Regions from separate parts of the Streptomyces sp. NPDC048671 genome, predicted to be linked through region 3. Evidence: riboswitches for the same ligand, from Rfam matches in the RefSeq annotation. Region 3 holds a riboswitch; each other region holds the start of a gene.
The links. A riboswitch is a leader RNA that binds a small molecule or an ion and turns the genes downstream of it on or off. The one in region 3 is predicted to bind cyclic di-AMP.

Region 1: linked by a shared signal. The riboswitch ahead of ACZ6S6_RS31110 (M23 family metallopeptidase) and the one ahead of ACZ6S6_RS32175 (transglycosylase SLT domain-containing protein) in region 3 are both predicted to bind cyclic di-AMP.
Region 2: linked by a shared signal. The riboswitch ahead of ACZ6S6_RS05725 (M23 family metallopeptidase) and the one ahead of ACZ6S6_RS32175 (transglycosylase SLT domain-containing protein) in region 3 are both predicted to bind cyclic di-AMP.

The regions. Positions count from the first base shown of each region.
Region 1 is NZ_JBVJHB010000017.1:175,892-179,157, reverse strand. Features, by position in the region: gene ACZ6S6_RS31115 (aldo/keto reductase) at 1-218, opposite strand, end outside; gene ACZ6S6_RS31110 (M23 family metallopeptidase) at 403-1,614, opposite strand; cyclic di-AMP (ydaO/yuaA leader) riboswitch at 1,626-1,779, opposite strand; gene ACZ6S6_RS31105 (PP2C family protein-serine/threonine phosphatase) at 2,067-3,230, opposite strand.
Region 2 is NZ_JBVJHB010000002.1:289,379-292,644, forward strand. Features, by position in the region: gene ACZ6S6_RS05720 (SGNH/GDSL hydrolase family protein) at 1-346, opposite strand, end outside; gene ACZ6S6_RS05725 (M23 family metallopeptidase) at 530-1,489, opposite strand; cyclic di-AMP (ydaO/yuaA leader) riboswitch at 1,493-1,653, opposite strand; gene ACZ6S6_RS05730 (tyrosine-protein phosphatase) at 2,094-2,906, shown strand; gene ACZ6S6_RS05735 (DUF6126 family protein) at 2,935-3,111, opposite strand; gene ACZ6S6_RS05740 (helix-turn-helix domain-containing protein) at 3,159-3,266, opposite strand, start outside.
Region 3 is NZ_JBVJHB010000019.1:52,386-55,651, reverse strand. Features, by position in the region: gene ACZ6S6_RS32180 (NAD(P)H-dependent amine dehydrogenase family protein) at 1-299, opposite strand, end outside; gene ACZ6S6_RS32175 (transglycosylase SLT domain-containing protein) at 468-1,400, opposite strand; cyclic di-AMP (ydaO/yuaA leader) riboswitch at 1,404-1,592, opposite strand; gene ACZ6S6_RS32170 (heme-binding beta-barrel domain-containing protein) at 2,044-2,592, opposite strand; gene ACZ6S6_RS32165 (GH25 family lysozyme) at 2,732-3,266, opposite strand, start outside.

The sequences.
Region 1 (3,266 bases), on a different contig from region 3:
CACTTGCCGATGAGGGTCTCCGACTCGCCGCCCTCGTTGCCGGGGACCCAGGAGGAGTACGAGTCCGCGGTGTCGATGAAGTTGCCGCCTGCCGCCGCGTACGCGTCGAGCACGGCGAAGGACTGCGCCTCGTCGGCCGTCCAGCCGAATACGTTGCCGCCGAGGGAGAGCGGGAAGACCTGAAGGCTGGACGAACCGAGCTTGCGGAGAGAAGTCATGGATGGAACAACTCGTTCCACCGCCTCCGCTATTCCGATATTCCGTGCCGTGTACAGCTACGAACACGGATACGGACACGGACACGGACAGGGATACGGACACGGATACGGATGCAGCGGCGGACCGGCAGTCCCGACGTCGGGGGGTGAGCGTCAGGACTGCCGGGGTTCAGCGGCAGCCTGCTCAGACCGTCAGGCCCCGGGCACGCAGCCAGGTCATCGGGTCGATCCCGGTGCCGTCCGGGGTGTGGACCTCAAGGTGAAGGTGCGGGCCGGTCACATTGCCGGTCGCGCCGACGCGCCCGATGGTGTCCCCGGTGGTGACCTTCTGGCCGACGCCGACACCGATCGAGGACTGGTGGCAGAACCACAGCTCCGTACCGTCCTCAAGCTCCAGGACCGTGCGGTAGCCGTAAGCACCGGACCAGCCGGCCGACTTGACGGTGCCGCTGTGGATGGCCTTGATCGGGGTACCGGTCGGCGCCGCGAAGTCGAGGCCCGTGTGGTAGCCGGAGGACCACATCGAACCGGCTTCGCCGAAGGTCGAGGTGATCGTGTACGAGGAGGTGGGGATGGCGTAGCTGGCGGCGAGCTTGGCGAGCCGCGCGGCCTCGGCCTTCTTCTTCGCCTCCGCCTCCGCCTTCTTCTTCGCGGCGGCGACCTTGGCCTCCGCGGCGTCCTGCTGCTTCTTCGCCTCGGCTGCCGCCTTCTCCGCGGCGGCCTTCTCCTCGGCCGCCTTGGCCTCCGCGTCGGCGGAGTCCTGCTGCTGCTCGGCCTGCTGGAGGATGCGGGCGCGGAGCGCCTCGCCGGCGTCCGTCGTGCCCTGCTCGGCCTCGGTGGTGGTGATGCCGGCCGTCGTCAGCGGGGCGGAAGCGGTCTCGGCCCCGGCCTGCTCCGCCTCGGACCCACTGGAGAACAGTGCGCCGACGCCCGGCAGGGACTTGGCCTCGGGGAGCTTGTCCGAGATGGCGTCGGGAAGAGAGATGGAAACCGGCGGCTTGCTCTGCGCGGAGGCCATGCCGCCCGCGCCGACGGCCGCGATGACACCGACGCCGAGAACGGTGGAGCTACGGGCGAGACCATTGCGCTGCTTGGCGACGCGGTGCTTGCCGCGTACGGGGCGGACGGACTCCTCGGTGGGATTCCATTCCTCCCACGCCTTGTCGGACTCGGTCTCGTCGGCCGGGAAGCCGTTGCCGAACTCGCTGCCCCGATCGGTTCCGTAAGCGGTTCCGTGCTCGGTCCCGTAAGCGGTTCCGTGGTGGGTGCCGTATGCGGTGCCGTACGTGGTGCCGTGGTGGGTGCCGTAGACGGCACCGGGCCCGGTTCCGAAGTCATTTCCGTGTTCGGGTACGAACCGGGAGGGGGCTTCGGGGGCAGGCTTGTTGGACGCCACTGGGGCGCACTCCTTTCCTTCCTTCTCGCCTACCGGGTTAGCTGACGGGTTCGGAGCAGGAAGGTCTCCTACGGGTTCCTCCGTCTCGCGACAAGACAGAGATGCCCGATTCACCCCATGTAGGTGGTTCCCCGGTTCCCTTGCGGAATTCGGCGCTCGCGCACGGTGCCGCCTCTGACGGCGGCTGGGACAACCGCGCTGCGTTATCGAACGTTAATAGACACACGGGTCCGATTCCAAGCTGTTCCAGCTGATCATTCGCGCCATTGGCCTGGACTTACGGGGCACAACCGGGTGGAATCGGGCGAGTTGATCGCCCCTCAATCGTTATCCGTTTTCTGACGTTGCGTCAAATGTTATGCGGAGGGGTTCCTTACGGTTACGCACGGTGGCATCGGCCGCGGCCTCTCCCTCACCTCTGCTCACCCTCTCCCCCGTCCGCCCCTTCACCTTCACCCGGCGCCGCCCCCCAGACCCACGATCCTCACGGTCGTGCGCCGCTCCGGCTGGCCCTCGGTGGGGCGCACGACCGCGAGCAGCGCCATGTCGTCGGTCGTCACCCCACCGGTGTGCAGCCGTACGTCATCGGTCAGCGTCGACAGCAGTTCCTCGGGACCCGGGAAGATCCGTCCGCGCAGCCGCTCGGCGGGGTCGTAGAAGACCCCGTCGGCGTCACGGGCCTCGGAGAGGCCGTCCGTGTACAGGAGGAGCGTCGCCCCGGCGGGCAGCTCCCACTCGTCGGAACGGTCCGGCCACACGCCCAGGTCCATCCCCAGGGGCAGCGCGGGCAGCGTGGGCAGCAGCACCTCCAGCACCCCGTCCGAGTGCAGCAGCAGCGGTTCGGGGTGGCCGCGGTTGACGATCCGCACCCGGGTCGAACCCGGCGGGATCTCGGCCAGGACGGCGGTGATGAACCCCTCGACCGCGTCGAGGCCGCCGCGTCTGCTCGATTCCCGCGCCAGCGCACGCTCCAGCCGCTGAGCCACCCCCTCCAGCGACCGCTCCTGCTCGGCAGCCTCCCGGAACGCGCCGATGATCACCGCCACCGCCTCGACCGCGTCCAGGCCTTTGCCGCGCACGTCCCCGACCACCAGCCGCACCCCGTACGGGGTGTCCGTGACCGAGAACAGGTCACCGCCGACGAACTCGTCCGCCTGCGCCGCCTCGTACCGCGCGGCCACGTACAGTCCGCCGATCCGGTCGGACGGCGTCGGCAGCACCGCGCGCATGGCGGTCTCCGCGATGACCCGCGCGGAGGCCAGCTGCTCGTTGCTGCGCCGCACGACGCCGTTGATGAAGACCGCGAGGGCGGAGACGGTGAGGACCGTGAGGAGCTCGATGGACGGCACGACCTGGAACAGGGCGCCGCGGTAGAGCCGCAGCGCCGCTATGGCCACCAACGCGGCGGCTCCGACACGGATGGTGCCCGCCAGCGAGAAGAACGGCGCGGCGATCAGCGGGGCCGCGGCGAAGAGCGGGACAGCGGTGAAGGCGGCCGGGGTGAAGAAGTCGAACACCAACGCGCCGATGATCATCAGGCCAGGCAGAGCCCGGACGAACCGGCGGTTCCGGATCTGGTCGGCCCGCCTCCCTCGCCGCTGCTCCCGCTTCCCCACCTGTGCTCTCCTGCCCGGTGCGCTCAGGGCCGCGGA
Region 2 (3,266 bases), on a different contig from region 3:
GGATGATGTCGTTGCCGCCCGCGCAGAAGCTCACCAGGTCGGGGGCGAGTTCTCTGGCGCGGGGCACCTGCTCCTCGACTATCTGGTCGAGGAGACGTCCTCGTACGGCGAGATTGGCGTACCTGAAGTTCCCGTGCGCGGCGCCTGTGATGCCCGGTGCCGTTCCGGGGTCCGGGAGCTGGTCCGCGAGGATGACCGCGAACCTGTCAGCCCAGCCGACGAATGTCCCGTCGGGGCCGAGATCGCCGACTCCCTCGGTGAAGCTGTCGCCAATCGCCGCGTACGACTCGATGGCGCCCTGCCGGTTGATGACGCTCTGTCGGATGTTTCTCGAATCGTTTGCCACAAGGGCATATCCTGCACCGTCGAATGTGACCTACGCGACCGTAATACGGGCTTGACGGGTGGTGAGATAGACCACCCGGTCAGGTTTTGGTAAAGGGGGAATAAGCAGAGGGACGGTGCGCCGCCACGCACCGTCCCTCTATGTATTGCTCCGGTCCGGGTCACCGGACCGGTACTGCCTGGATCAGACGTTGATCCCGTGCGACGCCAGGTAGGCGATCGGGTCGACGTCCGAGCCGTACGCCGGACCCGTGCGGATCTCGAAGTGCAGGTGCGGGCCGGTCGCGTTGCCGGTGGCGCCCGAGAGGCCGACCTGCTGGCCCGCGGTCACGGTCTGGCCCGCCGAGACGGAGAGCGAGGACATGTGGCCGTACTGCGAGTAGTGGCCGTCGGCGTGCTTGATGACGACCTCGTTGCCGTACGCGCCGCCCCAGCCGGCGGTGACGACGGTGCCCGAGGTGATCGCCTTCACGCTGGTGCCGGTGGACACGGGGAAGTCGATGCCGGTGTGGCTGCCGCTGGACCAGCTGGCGCCGGAGGCGCGGTAGGCGGTGGTGTGGTTGCCGGGAACCGGGTGGACGTAACCGGAGCCGGTGCTCTGCTCGGCCGGGGCCGAGGCCCCGTTGGACGCCTGGGCGTTGGAGGAGGACGCGGAGTTGGAGGCCGTGGGGGCCTTCGACTCGGTCTTGGCCGGAGCCTTGGAGGGGGCCTTCGACGGGGTGGTGGCGCCCGCGGAGGTGTGCGAGCCGGTGGTCGAGGCGTGGCCCCAGGCCTTGCCGCCGAGCGTCAGCTTCATGCCCGGGAAGATCAGGCTCGGGTCGTCGCCGACGACCTTGCGGTTGTCCTGGTACAGCTTCTCCCAGCCGCCCTTGAGCTTGTGCTCGGCGGCGATCTTCGACAGGTAGTCGCCGGAGACCACGGAGTACGTCTTGGTGCCGTCCTGCTTCTCCGCGACCTGCTTGGCCGGGGCGGCGTGCGTGGCGGCGGCCGAGTTCGCGGTGGCGGGAGCGGCCTGCTCCGCGGCGTTGGCACCGGTGGCGCCGAGCAGCGGAAGCGCGATGACGGCTCCGCCGGCGCTCGCGACGACGACGCCACGGGCGATGGTGCTGGACTTCGGACGGCGGTGCTTACCCGGTATGGGCATGAAGAATTTCCTCTCCGGCGCCTACGAGGTGAGCTGTCGGGTTCGGGCTGGAGATGCCCGGTCGCGGCTGGCGCGACTTCACCCCGAGCCGGCCGGATCGCTCCGGTCGGCGGCTTACCTGGTTCCCCCGCTCCTGCCACACGGTGAGTGGGTGCGAATTCCGGACGGCGGCAGGATTAGGCGTTCCATCCGGATTGAGAGCGAACGTAAGCGAGTGGGGACGGCGGAAACAAGCCACAGGTTCCACACCGGTTTCCCCTCCGGAATATCGGCGCGGAATTCCGGTCACACTCCGTGGATTACGGATCTTGGCTTTCCGCGCGGCGCACGGATTACCCATCCGGGGCGCCGCCACACACCGTCACGGATATGATCCCGCTCACGAGAGGGCGATCATCTCCCGCACAAGCAGGGCATGTTCGGCTAAAAGTCTCAATACGGACATGTCGCGTCTGTCGTTCGCGCCGGAGCCGCAGACCGGGACCCGCGCGGGAGTCCGTGCAGGGCCGTCACCGAGACGATTGCCCGAGAATCCGATGTCGTATCGTCACGGGAGTGGACCCGTCGGCGACACGCGTCGGCGGCAGAGCCTCCAGGAGTGACCGTGACGCAGCAGCTGCCGCAGACCCCGTCGACGGAACCCGAGCTGGCGGGGGTCCGTAATTTCCGTGACGTGGGCGGACTGCCCACCGCGGACGGCCGCCGGGTGCGGTACGGACGGCTCTTCCGCAGCGGTCACCTGGCGGGCGCCACCGCCGAGGACGCCGCGTTCCTGGGCGGTCTCGGCCTCCACACCGTCTTCGACTTCCGCAATGCCGCAGACCTCAAGCTGGACGGACTGGACGTCGAGCTGCCCGGCGTACGCAATGTGAACATCCCCCTCACCGACCCGGCGGACGGCGCCGAGTTCTGGCGGATGGTGCGCGACGGCAACACGGACGAGCTGCGCGGCCTCCTCGACGGCAGCAAGGGGACCGACCGCATGGTCGCCTCCTACCGGACGATCATCCTGGAGCGCACCGCCGAGCACAGCCGCGTGCTGCACGCCCTGGCCGAGGACAGCGTCCCCGCCCTGATGCACTGCGCGGCCGGCAAGGACCGGGCGGGGCTCTCGATCGCGGTCTCCCTGCTCGCGGTCGGCGTCGGGCGCGAGGCCGTCGAGGCCGACTACCTCAAGTCCAACGACACCCACCGCCGCTACCGGGTGCGCCGCAGCGACACCTCGGCGGCCGGGATGTCGCCCGAGGTGATGGAGCTCCTCAGCCCGCTCTTCGGCGCCCACAGCGAATATCTCGCCGCCGCCTTCGCCACGATCGACGAGACCTGGGGCGGCACCGACCGCTATCTCTCCGAGGGGCTGAAAATCACCCCCGAGACCCGGGAGCGGCTGCGCGAGCGGCTCCTCGACGACGCGTGACCGGCCGGCCGGGCCACCGAGTCCCCCGCTACTGGTTGTGCATCCCCACCGCGAACAGCAGGTAGAGGAAACCCGCGATGACGTGCCCGGCCACCAGATAGGCGAACAGCCTGATGACGAGCCCGCGCGGCATCCGGCTCTCCTGCGAGGACGACTCCTTGCGCTTGGCCGGGCTGAGCGGGTCATAGTTCTCGGAATCGGACATGACAGTCCTCTCTGGCGACCGGACGTGCCGGTGGCGGGGACGGCGTCTCAGCGACGGTGGATTCCGCTGCCGAGGCACAGCTCGGCGGCGGGGCTCTGCAGCAGGGTGTGGACGAAGAGCAGCTCGACGCCCTCGCGCTCCGGCGCCGCGATCCG
Region 3 (3,266 bases):
ACGACCACCGCGCCCGTCCGGACGGCCCTGGTGATGTCGGCCAGCGCCTCGTCGGGGCGGATGTCCCCGGAGGCCGCGTACACCACCGCGCCGGGAGCGGTGGCCAGCACCGCGTCGATGTCGTCGGTCGCCGCGACGCCCAGATCGCGGCCGGTCCCGGCGAGGTCGCCCGCGTCGCGGCCCACCTTGCCGGGATCATGAACAAGTACGTGCGCCAGCTTCAGGGCCGGATGGGCCTCGACGGCGCGGATGGCCGCGCGGCCGACATTGCCGGTACCCCAGACCACCGTGGAAATCATGCGGCGGAGGGTAGCGCGCGGGATGAAAGGTTCATAGTGCCATCGCCCACCCGGTTGGCGAGGGCGGCCGGGGCAGGCGCAAAGGGGTGGGAAGGAGCCGCTCGGCTCCTTCCCACCCCTGCGCCCGGCTCCTCCCGAGGGCGGAGGCGCGGTATGTCAGCAGGCCCGTCAGTAGGCCCCGAAGACGTTGTCGATCGAGCCGTACGTGGCCGCGGCGTAGTTGCACGCCGCGGTGATGTTGGCGACGGGGTCGAGGATGTCCATCGAGGTACCGGCCACGTGGTAGGCGTCGAAGGTGGGCTGGATCACCTGGAGGAGACCCTTGGACGGGGTGCCGGCGGCGGCGTTCGAGTCCCAGTTGTTGACGATCTGCGGGTTGCCCGAGGACTCGCGGATGACGTTGCGGTAGATGCCGTCGTAGCTCCCGGGGATGCCGTTCTGGGCCATCACGGCCAGCGACTCCTTGATCCAGCCGTCGAGGTCGGCGGTGTACGCCGTCGCGGCCTGTGCCGGGGCGGTGGCGGCGGTCTCCTCCGCGATGGGCGTGGCCGTCCGCTGGGAACGGTCGGCACGGTCGGTCCCCTCGGCCCGGTCGGACGACTGCGAGGCGTCGGCCGCGGACTCGGCCGAAGGCTCGGCTGCGGGCTTGGACTCAGCTGCGGGCTCGGACTCGGTCGCGGGCTTTGCCTTCGATTCGGCGGTGGGGGCCGCCTTGGGCGCGACGGCCGCGGACTTGGCGCCGATGGTCAGCTTGAGGCCCGGGTGAATCAGATCGGGGTTTCCACCGACCGCACTCCGGTTGTCCTTGTAGAGCTGCTCCCAGCCGCCGCTGAGCGAATACCCACGGGCGATCTTGGAAAGCGAATCACCGGAGATCACGGAATAGACGGTGGACTCCGCCTTGCTGACGGCAATTCCCTTGGCAGCAAGGGAAGTCGGGGCCGCCGCCTTTTCTGCGACGACAGCGTGTGCCGGTGCGGCAGAAGCCGATCCGGCCCCGATCAGGGGGAGCGCGAGAACGGCTCCGCCCGTGCTCACGGCGATGAAACCGCGGGTCAGGGAGGTGGACTTGGAACGACGGTGCTTACCCATGATGGGCATGGCTCTTTTCCTCTCCGCCGCCTGCGAGGTGAGCTGTCGGGTTCGGACTGGAGATGTCCGGCCGCACGTGATGGCGACTTCACCCCTAGCCGCTCCGGATACCGGACCGGCGGCAAACCTGGGTCCCCCGCTCCTGCCGTACGTGAGTGGGTCGGGTTACCGGACGGCGGCAGGATTCGGCGTTCCATCCGGATTGACGGTGACCGTAAGCGAGAAACACCGAGCGAAACAAGCCCTGAATTCGAGATCCCAATTGATTCGCAAGATCAATTAAAGGAAATGCTCACCATCAGACCTTCACGAGGAAGTCAACTTTCTTGGCACAACAGGGAACCGAAGCCGGACGCCCCGCGTCCGAGGCCGGAAGAGTGACGCTGACCACTGAGCCCGAAAAGGGTGATTTGCTCAACATTCATCACCTTTGGGCGACAAAAAAGGGACCCTTGATAGTAATTAGTAGCGAATCAGATTAATGGTTCAATCAGGACATCTTGACGACCTCCGCCAGGGCCCACCCCCGGCAGGAAGGTCGGATCGGTTCATCATTAATGATGGATCTAAATAGATGAACTATGGCGTGATGCGCCCGAGGACGCTCACGGCCCGGTTGCGGGACGTCCCGACACGGGCCGGCGGACACGGCCTAACTTCCGCCCTCGCGTCGGAGCCGCGCCGAAAGGTGGTGCTGGAGCGGCTGGCCGACGGCCGCGAGGTCATGGACGAATTCGAGCGTGCCGTCGTCCGTCAGGGTGTAGCGGCGACGGGTGGCGCTGACCTCCTTGGCGGTGGGAGCGAGAGCGACCTGATGAGTGGCGAGGTCGGCCGCGCCGTCGGCCGCACGGCCGGTCAGGATCTCGGCGATACCGGTGGGCTGGGTGATCAGCGCCTCGACGCGCCCGTCCGGCTGCATCCGCCACCAGCCGCTCTCCCGGGCCGACGGCCGCAGCGGGGCGCCTTCCGCGTCGATCAGCCAGGCGCGCGCCTCGTAGTGGAGGAAGGGCCGCCCGTCGTGACTGAAGGTCACCTCCTGCGCGTACCGGAACTCCTCGGCGAGCGTCGGATACTCACCGCGGCCCTGCCCGGTCCAGGTGCCCAGGAACCCGGTCAGCGGTGCGAGCAGCGCGTGCGGGGCAGGCGCTTCGTCCGGCCCATTCGCGTCGGGATACGGGTGCTTCCGGAGGGGGTCGAACATCTTGCGCGCTCCTGAGTCGGGGATGGTGCCGGTGATGGCGGCGGTGGCGATGGTGTCGGCTCGCAGCCTAGGGCCACGGGATGCGAGTGCGCCGCTTCCACGCCTTCACTCCATCTCGGATGCCCTGCGGGAGTGCGGGTCAGTTCCAGCGGTCCTGGTTGATGAAGTGGCTGAAGCCGCGCCAGGAGTTGGGTCCCATCTCGCCGTCGATGGGGCCGGTGTAGCCGTTCTGGGCGGCGAGTCGTTGGAGAGCGGCCCAGGTGTTCGTGCCGGGGACCCCGTCGATGGGTCCGGTGTAGCCCCAGTTCCGCAGGTTCCGCTGGAGCGCGGCATAGGTATTGGCTCCGGGGACCCCGTCGATCGGGCCGGTGTAACCCGACTCGATCCGCAGCCAGTTCTGCGTCCGCTGCCACATCACCGGACCGGGGACACCATCCTGCTCCGTCGACGACTTCGGCAGCCCACCACCGGACGGCGGCGGGCCGGTCGGCTCGGTGAGGTCGAACGCCCAGGAGCGGGCGCGGCTGAGGTCGACGGGGGACGCGCCGCCGGTGGAGCCCACGGACGTGTACTGATGGGCGGCCCAGTCGGGGTAGTGGCCGCCGAGGTCAGGTGCGCCGGGCCAGGTGCCGTCGTTGGCCCCCCAGGAGGCCGCCCACAGGTGGGCGCCGGCG